Regions from separate parts of the Blastococcus sp. SYSU D00868 genome, predicted to be linked through region 1. Evidence: riboswitches for the same ligand, from Rfam matches in the RefSeq annotation. Region 1 holds a riboswitch; the other holds the start of a gene.
The links. Region 1 has a riboswitch for cyclic di-AMP ahead of ACI79F_RS09070 (C40 family peptidase). Riboswitches for the same ligand answer to the same signal wherever they lie in the genome.
Positions count from the first base shown of each region.

Region 2: linked by a shared signal. The riboswitch ahead of ACI79F_RS08485 (aggregation-promoting factor C-terminal-like domain-containing protein) and the one ahead of ACI79F_RS09070 (C40 family peptidase) in region 1 are both predicted to bind cyclic di-AMP.

Region 1 covers NZ_JBJGZO010000007.1:188,943-193,183, reverse strand. The annotation lists gene ACI79F_RS09075 (L-dopachrome tautomerase-related protein) at 21-1,124, opposite strand; cyclic di-AMP (ydaO/yuaA leader) riboswitch at 1,475-1,570, shown strand; gene ACI79F_RS09070 (C40 family peptidase) at 1,604-2,788, shown strand; gene ACI79F_RS09065 (xanthine dehydrogenase family protein molybdopterin-binding subunit) at 2,799-4,241, opposite strand, start outside.
Region 2 covers NZ_JBJGZO010000007.1:71,027-75,267, forward strand. The annotation lists gene ACI79F_RS08470 (enoyl-CoA hydratase) at 1-1, shown strand, start outside; gene ACI79F_RS08475 (acyl-CoA thioesterase) at 1-840, shown strand, start outside; gene ACI79F_RS08480 (DivIVA domain-containing protein) at 1,127-1,822, shown strand; cyclic di-AMP (ydaO/yuaA leader) riboswitch at 1,998-2,157, shown strand; gene ACI79F_RS08485 (aggregation-promoting factor C-terminal-like domain-containing protein) at 2,370-3,164, shown strand; gene ACI79F_RS08490 (class I SAM-dependent methyltransferase) at 3,250-3,894, shown strand; gene ACI79F_RS08495 (TetR/AcrR family transcriptional regulator) at 3,955-4,241, shown strand, end outside.

The sequences.
Region 1 (4,241 bases):
CGGGGCATGGCCGGCTCCGCTCAGCGCAGCCGGACGGGGCCGGCGTCGATCGGCGTCCGGAACAGCACGTAGGGCCTGCGCCGCTCGTCCCTGCCCCCGCGGTACCTGGCCTGCCGGTACAGCTGGTTGGCGGTGACGTAGAGGAAGCCGGCGGCGACCGACATGGTGTCGGGCCACAGCAGCCGCGGGTCGGACACGACGGTCTCCCAGCTGCCGTCGGGCAGCCGCCGGTGCACGGCGTCGTGCTCGCCGTCGGTCACGTAGAGGCGGCCGGCGTCGTCGGTCTCCAGCCCGTCGCTGACGCAGCCCTTGTCGCCCTCGTCGCGGACGGTGGCGGCCACGGCGTCGTCGTCGGCCGACCGGTCGGCCAGCGCGTCGACCGACACGCTGTACCAGCGCCGGCCGGCCATGGGGCAGTAGAAGAGCCGGTCGCCGTCGGCGGAGATCGCGATCCCGTCGGCGCCCATGCAGATGGGCGACGTCGTCCCGTCCTCGGCGCGCTCGGTGAACTCCTGGCCCTCGACCACCATGCGCAGGTCCGGCGGCGGCACCGCCTTCGTGCTCGGGTGCTCGTGCAGCCGCCGCCACGACGCCCCCGACGCCAGGTCGACGACGATGACCGCGTTGGGTCCGGAATCGGAGGAGTCGGTGATGAAGGCCGTCCCGGCCTCGCCGCGGCGCAGGTCGAACCGGACGTCGTTGAGGTAGGTGGTCGGGAGCGCGACGTCGGTCAGGAACAGGATCGTCTGCACCACCTCGTCGGTGCTCAGGTCGACGCAGACCAGCTTCGGCCCACCCGGCTCGGTCGGCTGGAACATCGGGCTGCCGGTGTCGAGCACCCAGAGCCGGTCCGCCGGGTCGACGACGACGCTCTGCACCGACACGAACCGCTCGGGGTCGGCGTCGCTCACGTTGTCGTTCTGCTGCTGGCTCGGGAAGGCGACCTCGCGGCCGTCCCGCACCTCGCCGACGGTGAAGCCCACGTCGTCGCCCCACTTCGGGTAGCAGACGAAGACCCGGCCGGTGTGCGAGACGGTGACGCCGGTGGGCATCGCGCCGGCAAAGGTGTGGACGACCTCGAGCCCGCCGAGGGTCTCGTGGGTGGCCGGTTCGGACGACGCCACGGAGCGGCTCCTCGCATCGGTGGGTGGGACGGGGGCTGCCGCCTCGGCTCGGCGGCGGACGGGCGCGCCGATCGGGCGGCCGGTGGTGCCCGGCCTACCCGGCGTCCCGCAGGTGCACGCGTCGATGGATGTGCGGCGCAACCGTCGTCACGGTCCCGGGCACGGCGGCTGCGCAGGGTGGCGAACGCGCGCTGCCGGCCCCGGTCATCGGGACGGATCCGTTCCGCAGGCGGGCGGGTCGGCGGGACCCGCACCTACCGTTCCCCGGGTCCGGGCGGTGCGTCCCGTTCCACCAGGAGCGGCCGGCCGGACGCCGCCGAACCGGCGGCCGGCAGCAGACCGGCCGCGGGACCGGGGACCCAACGCAGTCCCGGGGTGAAGCACGCGCGGCCACGACGGCCGCGGTGCCGGGCGACTTCCCGCCCGAACCCGTCAGCTAACCCGGTAGGCGGCCGTGGAAGAGAGGAACCCGCCGCCCCATGGCGCGCTCGCACGTCCCCGCCCGCCGGCTGCCCGGCACCCGCACGCTCCTCGTCCTCGCCGCCGCCGGCACCGTCGCGATCGCGCCGGCCCCCGCGCTGGGCGCGCCCGCGGACCCCGCCCCCGGCACCTCCGAGGAGGCCGCCGCGCTGCTGGCCGACCGGGCGCACGAGCTGGAGGTCGTCACCGAGCAGTTCAACGAGGCCCGCGAGCGGCTGCGCGCCGCCCAGGCCGACGCGACCCGCGCGGCCGACGCCGTCGCCGCCGCCGAGGCCGCGCTCGCCGGCGCCCGGGACCGCGTGCGCGAGGTCGCCCGCAGCGTCTGGACCGGCGACCGGCTGGGCTCGGTGGAGGCGATGCTGACCAGCGGCTCGGCCGACGAGCTGCTCGACCGGGTGGGCACGCTGCAGACGATCGCCGACCACAACAACGGCGTCCTCGACCAGGCGGTCGCCACCGACGACGCCGCCGCGGCCGCCCGCGCCGAGGCCGACGCCACCGCCGCGCAGGCGCAGGACCTGCTCGACGACGTGACCGCCCAGCAGGCCGGCCTGGAGGAGCAGGTCGCCGCGTTCCAGGCCGACTACGACCGGCTGCTCGCCGAGGAGCAGGCCGCCCGCGAGGCGGCCGAGCGTGCCGCCGCCGAGGCGGCGGCACGGGCGGCGGCCGAGCAGGCCGCCGCCGAGCAGGCCGCCGCGGAGCAGGCGGCGGAGGAGCAGGCCGCGGAGGACGCCGCGCCGGCACCCGCCCCGGCGCCGGTGCCGCAGGCACCCCGGCCCGCCCCCGCGTCCGCCGCTCCCCCGCCGGCGCCGGTCGCGGTGCGTGCGCCCGGGCCGGCCGCGCAGGTCGCGGTGGACACCGCGCTGGCCCAGCGCGGCGACCCCTACGTGTGGGCCGCGGCCGGACCGGACTCCTTCGACTGCTCGGGACTCACCTCGTTCGCCTACCGGGCGGCCGGGATCTCGCTGCCGCACTCCAGCCGGATGCAGTCGCAGATGGGGACGCCGGTGTCCCGGGCCGACCTGCAGCCCGGCGACCTGGTGTTCTTCTACAGCCCGGTCAGCCACGTCGGGATGTACATCGGCAACGGGCAGATGGTGCACGCCTCGACCTACGGGCAGCCGGTGAAGATCGCGCCGGTCGACTCGATGCCCGGCTACAACAGCGCCCGCCGCATCGTCTGAGCGCGGTCGGTCAGGGCAGGCCCGGCAGCAGCTTGTCCAGCGTGACCGGCAGGTCGCGCACCCGGATCCCGGTCGCCCGGTGCACGGCGTTGACCACCGCCGCCGCCGTCCCGACGATGCCGATCTCGCCGATGCCCTTGCTGCCCATCGCGTTGACGTACGGGTCGTGCTCGTCGAGCCAGTGCGCCTGCAGGTCGCCGACGTCGGCGTTCACGGTCACGTGGTACTCGGCCAGGTCGTGGTTGGCGACCTGGCCGATGCGGTCGTCCCAGACGCTGTTCTCGTGCAGCGCCATGGACAGGCCCATGGTCATCCCGCCCAGGAACTGCGAGCGCGCCGTCCGCGGGTTGACGATCCGGCCCGCCCCGAAGACGCCGTACAGCCGCGGCACCCGGATCTCGCCGGTGTCGGCGTGCACCCGCACCTCGGCGAACTGGGCGCCGAAGGCGTAGGCGGCGTGCGCGTCGTCCTTCGCCGCCTGGTCGACGTCCCCGGTGACCTCGTCGCCGTCGGCCGGCGAGCGGCCGTACTTGGTGCGGAACTCGCGCGCCGCCACCGTGAGCGCCGACCCCCACGTGTTGGTGCCGGAGGAGCCGCCGGCCACCGAGGCGATCGGGTAGCGGGTGTCGCCGATCCGCACGTCGACCTCGTCGGGGTCGACGCCGAGGGCGTCGGCGGTGATCTGCGGCAGCACCGTCCAGGCGCCGGTGCCGAGGTCGGCGGCGCCGATCTCGGCGACGTACCGGCCCTCGGCGTAGCGGATCCGCGCGGTGGACTTCGCCTGGCGCATTGTCGGGTAGACCGACGACGCCACGCCCGTGCCCACCAGCCAGGCGCCGTCGCGGTGCCGCGCCGGCGGCCGGCCGGCCCAGCCGAACCGCTGCGCGCCCTCGCGCAGGCACTGCACCAGGTTGCGGCTCGACCACGGCTTGCCGGTCTCCGGGTCGACCTCGGGCTCGTTGCGGATGCGCAGCTCGACCGGGTCGATGCCCAGCCGCTCGGCCAGCTCGTCCATCGCGACCTCGGGACCGAACATGCCCGGGCACTCCCCCGGCGCGCGCATCCACGAGGGCACGGGCACGTCGAGCGGGGCCAGCCGGTGCGTCGTCCGCCGGTTGGGTGCGGCGTACATCATCCGGGTGGGGACGCCGGTCTGCTCCGCGTACTCCTTGATCCGCGAGGTCTGCTCGACCACGTCGATCGCGATGGCCCGCAGCCGGCCGGTGCGGTCGGCGGCCAGCTGCATCCGCTGGATGGTCGGCGTCCGGTAGCCGACGAGGGAGAACATCTGCTGCCGGGTCAGGCCGAGCTTGACCGGCCGGCCGGGCAGCGCGCGGGCGGCCATCGCGGCGAGGAAGACGTGCGCGTGCGGGGTGCCCTTGGAGCCGAACCCGCCGCCGACGTACGGGCAGACGACCCGGACCTGCTCCTGCTCGAGGCCGAACACCTCGCA
Region 2 (4,241 bases), 120 kb from region 1:
AGCGAGACGGTCGCGCGTCCCACGGTGGACGACGTCCTGCGGGTGCTGGAGCTGGAGAAGACCGGCGAGGGCCGCTACGTCGGGCAGTGCCTGGCCACCGAGGGCCCGGTCGTCGCGGGCGCGCAGATGATCGCCCAGGCGATCGTGGCCGCCACCGCGGAGGCCGGCGGCAAGCACGTCACCTCGGTGCACTCGACCTTCGCCCGCACCGGGCGGGCCGACCAGCCGGTCACGCTGGAGGTGGACCGCTTCCACGAGGGCCGCTCCCTGGCGTCGATCACGGTGACGGTCGGCCAGGGGGAGCGGAGGCTCGCCCGGTCGCTGCTGCTGCTCGGCGCCGACGAGGCCGACGTCATCCGGCACGACAGCGAGCCGCCGGCCACCGGCGGACCGGACGACGCCCCGGCTCAGGACAGCCACCTGCAGGGGCACGAGCAGCGCACCGTCGGCGGCGTCGACGTGTTCGACCCGGCCCTGGTCGGGCCGCCCGAGCTGCAGTACTGGTCGCGCTGGGCCACCGACCGGACCGAGCGGGACGTCGCGCAGGCGCTGCTGACCTGGGCGAGCACCAACTCGTTCCTGGGCGCGGCGATGCGGCCGCACGAGGGTGTCGGCCTCAGCCTCGCCCACCGGTCGCTGTCCACGGGCGTGCTCAGCCACACGGTGTTCTTCCACGACGACGTCGCCGCGGGGGAGTGGCTGCTCTACGCGCTGCGCAGCACGTTCACCGGCGGTGGCCGTGCCTTCGGCGTCGGCGAGGTCTTCACCGAGGACGGCCGGCTGGTCGCGAGCGTCACCCAGGAGTCGATGATCCGGCCGATGACCGGCGGGGCGCTCTAGCGCGCCACCCCGGCCGGCTGGGCCGGCGACCCGCACGGGACGGCCGGACCGGGCCCCGCACCCCGGGGCCCGGTCCGGCCGCGTCCCCCGCTGCCCGTCCGCCGGCGGCCCCCACAGCGCTGCGTGAGGGCGCCGGTACGCCGGGTGGGACCCCTCCGTCGTGCCCGATCCGTGACCTGCGCGGACCGTCCCCGACCCGCCCCCGTCCGGGAGTCTCCGGGCAGACCGACGGCGCGCGTCGCGGACGGCGGACGCCGGCACGGCCCGGACTGCGGAGGGGGACGACATGGCGATGCGGGGTGCGGTCCTGGACCCGACGCCGGCCGGCGGCACCGGGGCAGGCGCCCCCCGCACCGCCGCGCCCGGCGCGCTCGAGGGGCTGCTGGGCACCGGGCCGTGCTTCACCGGCGCGCTGCGCGGCTACGACCGGCTGCAGGTCGACAACTACGTCGCCTGGGCCGAGGCGGAGATCGCCGCGGCCCGCCGCGAGAGCGACCACCTGCTCAGCCGGTACGCCGCCTCCTCCTCCGAGCTGCAGGAGGCCCGCCGGCGCCTGGCCCAGCTCGCGCGAGAGCGGGACGCCGCCCCGCAGGCCGACCCGGCGCGGCAGCTGCTCGTCGACGCCGCCGAGCACGCCGCGGTGCTGACCGCCGCCGCGGAGGCCGAGGCCGAGCGGATCCGCCGGGAGGCCCGCGAGGAGGCCGAGGCCCGGCTGCGCAACGTCGCCGACCTGCGGGCGGCCGCGGTCGCCGTCCGCGAGCAGGCGGCCGCCGAGCTGGAGGCCGCGCGGCGGGAGCTCGACGCCGCCCGGACCGCCGCGGCCGCCCAGCAGGCGGAGCTGGTCGCCGAGGTCGCCGAGCTGCGCCGGCAGCGGGACGAGGCGCGGGGCTCGCTGCGCCGGCTGCGCGAGCAGGTCGACGTCGCCCTGCAGGTCGTCGCCCTGCCCGACGAGGCCGGGGAGCGGGCGCTCGTCGCCTCCTGACCAGGCCGGACGCCGGTCACGCAGCGTCCCGCCCCGAGGGGTCCGGCGGACGGGTGTGACCACTGGGGCGACGACCGTCACGCAGCGGATTCCCACCCCGACATTGTCACGGGCCGATAACGGACCTACGGTGGCTGTCGTCCGGCTGGTCGTCTCGTCCCCGCCCGGGGAGTTCGGCCGGACGCCGCCGAGTCGCGACCGCACCGCGGGAGCGAGCCGGGGACCCACCGCAGTACTGGGGTGAATCCCGCCCCTCGAGCCGCGCTCGAGGGCGGGTAGGGCTTCTTCCCGCCCGAACCCGTCAGCTAACTCGGTAGGCGGCCACGGAAGGAACGGAGAGTCTCCGCATGCCCCGCCTCCGGGCTCCCGCGGCCCGCAGGTGCCGCCGGCGCGCTCAGCTCGGCTAGCCCGCCGCCCGCACCCGCCCCGCTCCCGGGAGGGCGCTCCAACGCGCCCCCGGGCCCCCCGAAGACACCAGCACCACCCGCGCGCCCTCCTGGGAGGACGCCGGTGTCGCGTGCGCACTCTCCCTCGGAGTCCTCCCCGCATGTCCTCGCAGCACAACACCCGCTTCCGCCGCCTCCGCTCGCCGCTGCGCGCCCGCCGCCCCGGCCTGCTGCTCGCCGCTGCCGCCGCCGGCGGCGTCCTGGTGAGCGTGGTGGCCACCGGTGAGACCACCGCGTCCGCCGACGCCCCCGTCACCGAGTCCGTGAGCGTCGCCCAGGCGCTCGGCGTCGACGGCACCGCCCCCGCCGCCGCCGGCTCGCCGGACCTGGCCGGGCTCGGCGACCTCGCCGCCTCCCGCTCCGAGCGCGGCGAGGCCGCCGTCGGCGCGGCCCAGGCCCAGCAGGCCGCCGACCAGGCCGAGCTCGACCGGCGCGCCGCCGAGGCCGCCGCGGCCGAGGCCGCCGCCCGCGCCGCCGCCGAGGCGCAGGCCGCCGCGGAGGCGCAGGCCGCCGCCGAGGCCCAGGCCGCCCGGGAGGCCGCCGAGGCCGCCAGCGCCCCGGCTCCCGCCCCCGCGCCGGCCGCCTCGTCGTCCTCCTCGGCCGCCCCGCGCGGCTCGTTCAAGGACTACGCGCTGGCCCAGGTCGGCAGCGCCTCGGAGTTCTCCTGCCTCGAGTCCCTCTGGGGCCGGGAGAGCGGCTGGAACCCCAACGCGCAGAACCCGACGAGCACCGCCTACGGGATCCCGCAGTTCCTCAACTCGACGTGGGCGAGCACCGGGATCGCCAAGACCAGCGACGGCTACCGCCAGATCGACGCCGGTCTGATCTACATCGAGAACCGCTACGGCAGCCCCTGCGCCGCCTGGGCCCACTCGCAGTCCACCGGCTGGTACTGACGAAGGACCCCCTCGCCCCCCGCGCCTCGCACGCTCGGCACGGTCCCCTGCGAGGGGGCCGTGCCGGGACGGCACCATGGCCGGCGTGACCGCCGTGCCGGTGCCCGCCGGGTTCGTCCGCGCCCACACGGCCGTGCGCCGTCCGTCGTCCGTGCCGGAGGTCCGGCTGCACGTGGCCGACGACGTCGTCGCCCTGTGGGAGGCGATGGAGGTGCACGCCGGGGGTGCCGGCGAGGCGCCGCCGTTCTGGGCCGCGGCGTGGCCCGGCGGTCAGGCGCTGGCGCGCTTTCTGCTCGACACCCCCGGGGTCGTGGCCGGCCGCCGGGTGCTCGACCTCGGCGCGGGCAGCGGGCTGGTGGCGATCGCGGCGACGCTGGCCGGGGCGGCCGGCGTGCTGGCCAGCGACGTCGACCCCTTCAGCCGGACGGCGGTCGGGGTCAACGCCGGCCTCAACGGCGTCCGCGGCATCAGCGCGCTGGGCGACGTCCTCGGCCACCCGGTGCCGCCGGTGGACGTCGTCCTCGCCGGGGACGTCTGCTACGACCGCGCGATGACCGAGCGGGTGCTGCCGTTCCTCGACCGCGCGCGGGCGGCCGGCTGCGCGGTCTACGTCGGCGACCCCGGCCGGCCCTACCTGCCGCACGACCGGCTGGTCGCCGCCGCGGTGTACGAGATCGCCGAGACCGAGGGCCCGGGCGTGCGCCGGACGACCGTGTGGCGGCTGCCCTGATCGGGCGGCACCCCGCTCGACGGGGTGTCGACTCCCTCGACACCGGCTAGCGTCCGGGCCATGGCCACCCCCCTGGACGGCGACGATCCCGCGCCCGCCCGCGGCCGGCGGGTGCGCCGTCCGTCGGGGGACGACCGGGAGCGGGCGCTGCTGGCCACCGCCGAGCGGCTGCTCGAGCAGCGCCCGCTGGCCGACATCTCCGTCGACGACCTCGCCCGCGGGGCGGGCATCTCGCGCTCGACCTTCTACTTCTACTTCGCCTCCAAGGAGGCGGTCGTCCTCGCGCTGCTCGACCGGGTCGTCGGCGAGGCCCGCGCCGCCCGCTCCGCCGCCCTGGCCGGCGCGAC